DNA from 2 places in the Anaerofustis stercorihominis DSM 17244 genome. Region 2 is predicted to be linked to the other one. Evidence: riboswitches for the same ligand, from Rfam matches in the RefSeq annotation. Region 2 holds a riboswitch; the other holds the start of a gene.
The links. Region 2 has a riboswitch for lysine ahead of ANASTE_RS04565 (aspartate-semialdehyde dehydrogenase). Riboswitches for the same ligand answer to the same signal wherever they lie in the genome.
Positions count from the first base shown of each region.

Region 1: it holds a riboswitch for lysine, as region 2 does, so the genes downstream of both, ANASTE_RS00605 (Na+/H+ antiporter NhaC family protein) here and ANASTE_RS04565 (aspartate-semialdehyde dehydrogenase) in region 2, are expected to answer to the same signal.

Region 1 covers NZ_DS560015.1:141,910-146,580, forward strand. The annotation lists gene ANASTE_RS11145 (ATP-binding protein) at 1-719, shown strand, start outside; gene ANASTE_RS11150 (response regulator) at 679-1,068, shown strand; lysine riboswitch at 1,184-1,352, shown strand; gene ANASTE_RS00605 (Na+/H+ antiporter NhaC family protein) at 1,510-3,114, shown strand; gene ANASTE_RS00610 (amino acid ABC transporter substrate-binding protein) at 3,310-4,119, shown strand; gene ANASTE_RS00615 (amino acid ABC transporter permease) at 4,359-4,671, shown strand, end outside.
Region 2 covers NZ_DS560018.1:159,013-163,683, reverse strand. The annotation lists gene dapB (4-hydroxy-tetrahydrodipicolinate reductase) at 1-420, opposite strand, end outside; gene dapA (4-hydroxy-tetrahydrodipicolinate synthase) at 435-1,316, opposite strand; gene ANASTE_RS04565 (aspartate-semialdehyde dehydrogenase) at 1,318-2,328, opposite strand; lysine riboswitch at 2,413-2,586, opposite strand; gene ANASTE_RS04560 (MucBP domain-containing protein) at 2,959-4,671, shown strand, end outside.

The DNA of each region.
Region 1 (4,671 bases), on a different contig from region 2:
CAGTCATAGCGAAGAACAATAAGGATAACGTCGAGAAACTTGAGGATTGTCTGGATAAAATAGAGACATCTTCCAATCATTTACTTGACTTGATAAACGATGTGCTTGATATGTCTAAGATAGAGAGCGGAAAAGTAACTTTGAATGAAGAACCTTTAGATTTAGATAGTATTATCGATGATGTATTAAATATTATTTTACCGACAGCAAGGGATAAACATATAACAGTTAAATTAAATAAAGAAATTAATCATGCTTTTGTACAAGGAGACGTTCTTAGGATAAATCAAATATTTTTAAATATATTGAGCAATTCTGTAAAATTTACTCCCAAAAATGGAAATATTCAAATATTTATAAGGGAAATCACTCCTGAGTATAAAAATTATATCAGTTATGAATTTAAATTTATAGATAATGGTATAGGAATGAGCGAGGAGTTTAAAGATAAAATATTTACGCCTTTTGCCAGATCCGAAGAATCCATAATTAAAAATGTAGAGGGTACCGGTCTTGGTATGTCTATAGTAAAGAATATCGTTGATATGATGAACGGTGAAATATATGTAAAAAGTAAGATCAATAAGGGAAGTGAATTTACTGTTATACTTCACTTGAAGTCTCAGGATGATATAAAAAATAAAACTGTAAAAGAAGATAAAATAGAAAATAAAAATTATGATTTTAAAGGTAAAAAAATACCTTCTTGTAGAGGATAATAAACTCAATATGGATATAGCTTCCGAAATAATCGGGTATACGGGAGCAGATATAGAAAAGGCAGAGAATGGGAAAGAAGCTTTGGAAAAATACTTGATAAATAAAGAAAATTATTATGATTTGATAATAATGGATATCAGGATGCCGATAATGAATGGTTATGAGGCAACCGAGAAAATCAGAAATTCAGGACGAGATGACAGTGAGACGGTCCCTATAATCGCAATGACGGCAGATGCATTCAGCGACGATATAAGAAAAACAAAAGAAGCCGGAATGAATGCTCATATAACCAAACCTTTTGATATAAATAAATTAATGTCTGTAATGAATGAAATGATAAAATAAGAGGTATTTTACCTCTTATTTTTTAGTTTAATAATAAATCATACATATAATATGTATCATGAATATTTAAAACTTGACAATATTCGTTAAACATGGTAAAAATTAATAGTAAGTGTAAAATGATAGAGGTGCGGTGTTCATCAGTATTATATAATGGAATTGCGGTGATTTTATATAGGAAAGGGGATACTGCCGAAGGATTTATTTTTACCGAAAAAGTAAGTCCTGGTATATTACAGAATATGTAATGTACTGTCACAAAGATGTGGAGCGCTATCCTAAAGCAAATAATTGCCATAAATGCGTTTTACTTTTTTGTATGTCATTTATGGCTTTTTTAGTTATTGGCAGCGTTTGGCTAAAAAGTGATTTTTATATGTTTTTATTTATTAAAAAACGATAAACGTAATGCTGTAAAGTATAAAATTAAAGGGGTTTAATATGAAATCATCAAAGAAAAAGATCTATACCGGTCTTGCTAGTTTTATTTTTATAATAATGCTGGCTTTTCCGATTTTAGGTGCCGAAGCAAGTGAGGCAAAGCCGGCTATGTATGCTACTATATGGTCATTACTTCCTCCTCTTATTGCGATTATTCTTGCTTTGATCACCAAAGAAGTTTACAGTTCTCTGTTCATAGGTATTTTAATCGGAGGCGTGTTTTACGCAGGCGGACAATTTGAAGGATCTGTAACGCACATACTTAATGACGGGATAGTTAAAGTTCTCTCAGATAGTTACAACGTTGGGATACTGATATTCTTGGTTATCCTGGGTGCCATGGTTGCACTCATGAATAAGGCGGGAGGTTCCGCTGCATTCGGTAACTGGGCAAGTAAGCACATCAAAACCAGAGTAGGTGCACAGCTTGCAACTATTGCTCTTGGGGTACTCATATTCGTTGACGATTACTTCAACTGTTTGACGGTAGGAAGCGTTATGCGTCCTATTACGGATAAACATAAAGTATCTCGTGCAAAGCTTGCATACTTGATAGATGCTACCGCAGCACCTGTATGTATTATCGCTCCGATTTCATCATGGGCGGCTGCCGTTACGGGATTTGTTAAAGGTGCAGACGGATTTTCCATATTTATCAAAGCGATTCCATATAACTTTTACGCACTTCTTACCATAGTAATGATGATTAGTTTGGTGCTTATGAAAGTTGATTTCGGTTCTATGAAAAAACATGAAGATAATGCTTCAAAAGGAGATTTACATTCTATACTAAACTCGGGATATGTCGATGAGACCGAGGATGAAGTAAATGATAAAGGAAAAGTAATCGACCTTGTGATACCTGTTTTAACATTGATTGCTTGCTGTCTTATCGGAATGATATATAGCGGCGGATTTTTCTCAGGTACAGGATTTGTTGAATCTTTCTCAAACAGTGACGCATCTGTAGGGCTTTCTCTCGGAAGTATGTTTGCTCTTGTAATAACGATTGCTTTATATGTATTCAGAAGAGTACTTAATTTCAGAGAATGTATGGATTGTATACCTGAAGGATTTAAAGCTATGGTTCCTGCAATATTAATTTTAACATTTGCATGGTCATTAAAAGCAATGACAGATAGCTTAGGAGCAGGTGTATTCGTTGCAGACTTTGTTCAAAACAGCGCAAAAGGATTTATGAATTTCCTTCCTGCAATTATATTCCTTGTTGGATGTTTCCTTGCTTTTGCAACGGGTACTTCATGGGGGACATTTGGTATATTGATCCCTATCGTTGTTGATGTATTTGCAAATAATCCTACACTTATGATCATTTCAATTTCTGCTTGTATGGCAGGAGCGGTATGCGGAGACCACTGTTCTCCTATTTCGGATACAACTATCATGGCGTCCGCAGGGGCAAGGTGTAATCATGTTAACCATGTATCCACTCAGCTTCCTTACGCTATTACAGCGGCTGTTATATCTTTTATTACATATATAGTTGCAGGATTTACACAAAGTGCATTGATATCTCTTCCTGTTGGTATCATACTTATGATAGGAGTATTGTATTTTATCAAGAAAAGAAATGTAAGTGCTTAATAAACATAAAAAGGACACCTATAAGGTGTCTTTTTTGTTTTAAATAATTATTTATCGTTTTTATCTAAAATAATAATTAAAACTTTAATTTAATAAATATTTTGAATATTGAAAAAAATGTGAAATTATGCTAATATAAAAGAGCTTAAGTATTTTAAGCGTATAAATTTTAAAGGGTGAAAGGATATTAAGATTATGAAAAAGAAATTAGCTTTGGTACTTGCTTTATTCATGGTAGCCGGACTTACTTTATTCGGATGCGGAAGCAAAGACGAAAATGCAAAAAATGATGACAAAACATTTGTGGTAGGATTTGATGCTGAATTCCCTCCATACGGTTATAAAGATGATGACGGCAATTATATAGGTTTTGACCTTGATTTAGCTCAGGAAGTTTGCGACCGTAACGGCTGGACACTAAAAAAACAACCTGTTGACTGGGATTCAAAGGATATGGAAATCGACTCCGGAACAATTGATTGTATTTGGAACGGATTTACGATGAACGGAAGAGAAGACGATTATACATGGACAAAACCATACATAGACAATAAACAAATAATCGTAGTAAACAAGAAAACAGGGATCAAAAACTTTAAAGGTCTTAAAGGCAAGACTGTAGAAACTCAAAAAGACTCTTCTGCACTTGCGGCACTTCAAGGAGATCAGAAGAAATTAGCGTCTACTTTTGCTACTTTGACCGAAGTTGCGGATTATAATTCTGCATTTATGGATCTTGAATCGGGTGCATGCGATGCTATAGCAATGGATATAGGTGTCGCAAATTATCAAATAAATTCAAGAAAGAATGCTTCCGATTTTGAAGTATTGGATGAAGTTATTTCTTCGGAAAAATATGCGGTTGGTTTCAAAAAAGGTAATACAGAACTTAGAGATAAAGTACAAAAAACTTTAGATGAAATGGCTAAAGACGGAACAGTAAATAAGATTGCAGATAAATATGCAGACTTCGGAGTTCCGGGTTCACTTTGTATAGGTAAATAGATTTATAACTTTGTTATTTATATATTTATTTAGAGCATAAATAAAAAATCGGTTATTTGAAAATATATTTTATAATATAAAATGACCGTAATAAAAAAAGAATATTTTAAAGATTTAAAAAATAGGTTGTGTTTTATTCAAATTTAAGGCAGAATATAATTTTGATCTTTAAAGTAAATATAACAGACATATAAATAAATCACAATAAACGTGATAAAAGTATTTAGGAGTATAACTGTATGAATTTAGGAGCAATGTTTACCGATTTAAGCAGCGGTATGGTAACATCTATAGAAATATTTGTGCTTACCTTGCTTTTTTCTCTTCCTCTCGGGCTTGTAGTAGCCTTTGGAAGAATGTCAAAAATAGCACCTGTAAGGTGGCTGGTTAAAATTTATATATCAATAATGAGAGGAACACCCCTTATGTTACAGCTCATGGTTGTATTTTGGGGACCGTATTACATATTCGGTATGCAGATTTCCAGCAGTTATAGAATGGTTGCGGTGCTTATAGGGTTTGCGGTAAACTATGCTGCTTATTTTGCGGAAA
Region 2 (4,671 bases):
TTCAATTATTTCCGTATCAAAATCTTCGCATAACATCTTCGCACCAAGTTCAAGCATTTTGCTAACTACGCTTATGCCGTAAGAAAAATTCCCTGTTTTGAATATAGGGATAGTCTTGCTGGCTTCTTCAAGATGTGCATTTGTACTGTCTTCAAGCCCTGTAGTAGCACATACAAGTGCGGTATTTGTTTTTACACAAAAATCTATCAAATCATCGACAAGGCTAAAATGTGAAAAATCTATCACCACATCTATCTCTTCTTTTATATCATCAAATGAAGAATAAATAGGATATCCTTCGTTTTCCTTTGATTGCTTATCAAATCCGCAGACTATCTTCATATCCTCATAGCCTTCGACGATATTCTTAACGTTTTGTCCCATGGCTCCGTTAAAGCCGCTAATCATTACTTTTATCATTTAATTTATCCTCTTTAAATCAAAGAATATTCTTTTAAAGTCTTTTCCAATAATTCCCTCTTTGCACCTGTCAGCTCAACCAAAGGAAGTCTCATATCTCCTGTTTTAAGCCCCATTATTTTCATAGCTGTTTTAACGGGGATAGGATTACATTCACAGAACAGTGCATCGCACATAGGTAAAATATCAAGCTGTTTTTGAATTGCAGTCTTGATGTCTCCGCTGAAAAATGCGTCTGTAAGCTCAACACAAGTTTTAGGTATTATATTTGAACAAGTTGAAATAACTCCGTCTCCGCCTAAAGAAAGTACAGGCATGATTTGGTCATCATTCCCTGAGTAAAGTTCAACATCTTCTGGAAGGTCTTTCATGATCCTTGCCACCTGAGATAAATCTCCGCTTGCTTCTTTGAAAGCTTTTACATTTTTTATCTTAGTAAGTTCTATTGCAAGAGAAGCGGAAATATTTTTCCCTGTCCTTGAAGGTACATTATATACAATGATAGGTACATCTACTCTGTCGCTTATATATTCATAGCTATTATAAATACCTTCGTCGCTGGATTTATTGTAGTACGGATTATTTATCAAAACAGAGTCCGCACCTCTTTTTGCGGCGATTTCCGTAAGTTCCAACACATGCTGAGTATTGTTTGTTCCCGTACCTGCAATGAAAGGAACTCTTCCCGCTATGACTTCGTTACTGACTCTGAATATTTCATCTTTTTCTTTATCCGTAACCGTTGGAGATTCTCCCGTGGTACCGCATATAACGAGACCGTTAATACCGCTTTCTATCTGGTCGTTTATAAGTGTTTCGAGAACATTTAAATCGACTCTATTATTTTCATCAAACGGCGTAACTAACGCCGTAGCAACACCTTTAAAAATTGACATATTAATTTTCCTTTCCGAAGAAGTTTTCTTTTATCAAGTACTCGGCAATCTGTACTGTGTTTGAAGCCGCACCTTTTCTGATATTATCTCCAACGCACCATAGGTTCATTCCGCTTTTAACAGAGAAATCTCTTCTTATCCTGCCTACATATACTTCGTCATTTCCCGCAGCATCCAAAACAGTAGGATATTCCGGAACGGATATATCATCTTTCACGATAACTCCCGGTGCATTTTTAAGAAGTTCTCTCGCTTCATCTACGTCAAACGGTTTTTCAAATTCAAGATTTATACTTTCGCTGTGACCTACGAATACAGGGACTCTTACTGTGGTAGCGGTAACTTTGATATCATAATCTCCGAGTATCTTATGAGTTTCATTTACCATTTTCAGTTCTTCTTTCGTATATCCGTTTTCGGTAAAATCATCAATATGAGGAAGACAGTTGTAGGCTATCTGCACAGGATAAAATTCATTTTTACCGCCTTTTACGCCTTCTTCCAAATCTTTTATACCTTTTATACCTGAACCGGCAACAGCCTGATATGTAGAATATATTACTCTTTTAATTTTATATGCATCATGAAGGGGTTTTAAAACAACCATCGCCTGAATAGTAGAACAATTAGGATTTGCTATGATACCTTTAGTTTTAAGCGCATCTTTCGGATTAACTTCGGGAACCACCAAAGGCACTTCATCATCCATTCTCCACTGAGATGAGTTATCGATAACGACAACATTGTTTTTTGCGGCTATAGGAGCAAACTTTTTACTTGTTCCTCCTCCCGCAGAAAATAATGCAAAATCTATATCTTTATCAAAAGAATGTTCATTCAATTCTTCAACGGTATATTCCTTACCTCTGAATGTGACTTTTTTACCTGCCGAACGGCTTGACGCCATAGGATAGAAATTATCTACGGCTATATTGCTCTCCTCTAAAACTTCAATCATTTTTTGTCCTACAACACCGGTTGCACCCGCAATCGCTACATTGTATTTTCCCATATTATTCCTCCTAAGTGTATTTTTTATAGTGTTATAAAAAATAAAAGCCGACAAAGCGACTCATAATACACAAAAAAATTAGTATTTGTGAATAGCACTCCATCTAAGCGATGACAGTCTCAATGCTCTTAACATTAAGCCCGGAAATCTAAACGGTAAAATATAAACTTCCTCGGCAGATTTTCCTTTCGACCATTCTTACCTGCATTTACCTGCATCAAATAATTTACTGATAAAATCCGCGCCTCTATCTTAACACTACTTATTAATTTTTAATCTTTCTTTATTATAGAGGGAAAAGGCTATTTATGCAAGTACTTTATAATACTTTTAATAACTTGATTAAAGCTAGGGGGATCAAAAGCAAAGAGCATGCTTTCCTTAATAAATCAAAAATTCCTTATGAATAAAGACTTTTTAGGTTAAAAGTTTTAAGAAATTGTCAAAAAAGGTATACATTGAGTAACAATAAAAAAGATTTAATTATTAGATAAATTAATACATATTATTATTTTTTTTGATATATTTCTAGTTTTTTTCATGAATATATCGCATTAATTTTAATATACCACATTTGTTACAAAAATTATACTTTGAGTAACTTGATTAAAGCTAGGGGAATCAAAAGCAATGAAAGAAAAATTATTAAGAAGAAAAGGTGTTATTTTCGTACTGATAGCATTTATTTTTATGGTTCCGAGTATCATAAACGCGGCAACTTTAAAAAACGAACCTTATGTTCAGTACAACTTCAATAACAATGTGACAGACCGAAAAGGGCACAGCGAACTTACTGTATTGAGTGCTGAAGGGGATGATAAGAACAGGAATAATTCTTCCACATCATACGGCTCCGACAGTTACGGCCCTTATTTTCAGTGGGAATCTTCAATGATCAATGGCGGCGGATTTTATATCGATATAGATAAAAATATCGGAGAAGAGTATACTATAGGTCTAAAATTTTCATTTAAAGAAACGGGACCCAGTTGGAGAAAAATCATAGATTATGGAGATGGGCTTTCAGATGTAGGGTTTTATTTTTACAGTAACGGTCATTTGAATTTTTTTAATTACGGAACTAACGGGAAAAGCATAACTCAAGCAAATGAAGTTATAGATATGATAGTCAGAAGAAATAAATCCGGGTCTTTTGAAGCTTATATCGTAAACGGCGGAACCAAAACATTAGATTTACAGATAACCGACAAAAATAAATGGGGTGTTCCGATCATAATCGACGGAAAAACTAGAATTGGATTCTTCTTTGATGATACAGATACACTTGATAGTAGTGATGCATACGACAAACCGGAAGCTGCAACCGGAGGAAAAGTATACGATATAAAAATATGGGATAAATATGTAGATCCTGACGAAGTAATCGAAGAACTGAAGCCTAAAGGATTTGTAAACGTACATTATGTAAATGAGGATGGAAATAAGATAAAAGACGATAAACAGATCGAAGGGGAAAAGGGAGAAAATTACAGCGTATCACCGGATGCTATAGAAGGATACAGATATGTAAAGACCGAAGGTAACGCTTCGGGTACATTCCCCGAGGGAAATACAAATGTTACTTTTGTGTATAAAAAGATAATAAAAGGTACCGTTACAGCCAAATTTGTGGATATTAACGGGAATAAAATAAAAGATGATAAAATATATGAGGGTGAAAAAGACGAGCCTTATAATATAAGTAAAGAAAATATATACGGATACGAATATGTAAGGACAGAGGGGAATTCTTCGGGAGTATTTCCTGAAGGGAATACAGATGTTACATTCGTATATAAAGTATCCATGCCTTGTACGGTGACTGCAATATATGTAGACGAAGACGGGAATAAGTTATGCGATAATATAGTATATAAGGGGTTTGAAAATAATGCTTATAAAACCAGCAAGCTTGAGATAAAGGGATATGAGTTTTTAAGAGTTGAAGGCAATGAGACGGGTAAATTCATGTATACTCCGCAAATAGTTACTTATGTCTATAAAAAGGAATCTCCTCCGCAACCTGTTAAAAAAGGCAGTGTGACCGCAAAATATGTAGACGAAGCGGGCAATGAGATACATATGGATTTGATATATAAAGGAAAAGTCGGGGATGACTACAAGACCTCACAGCTTGTTATCCCCGGATATGAATTCAAAGAAGTCATCGGAGATAGAAACGGTAAATTTACAGAGGGCAGTAAGGAAGTAAGATATATCTATACCAAAAAGAGTCCCGATAGTGTCACAGACGACAATAAGGGAGGAAGCGTCGTAATAAGGTATGAAGATAAAGATGGGAATGTCATAAAAGAAGATGTCGTTCATAACGGAAGCGTTGGC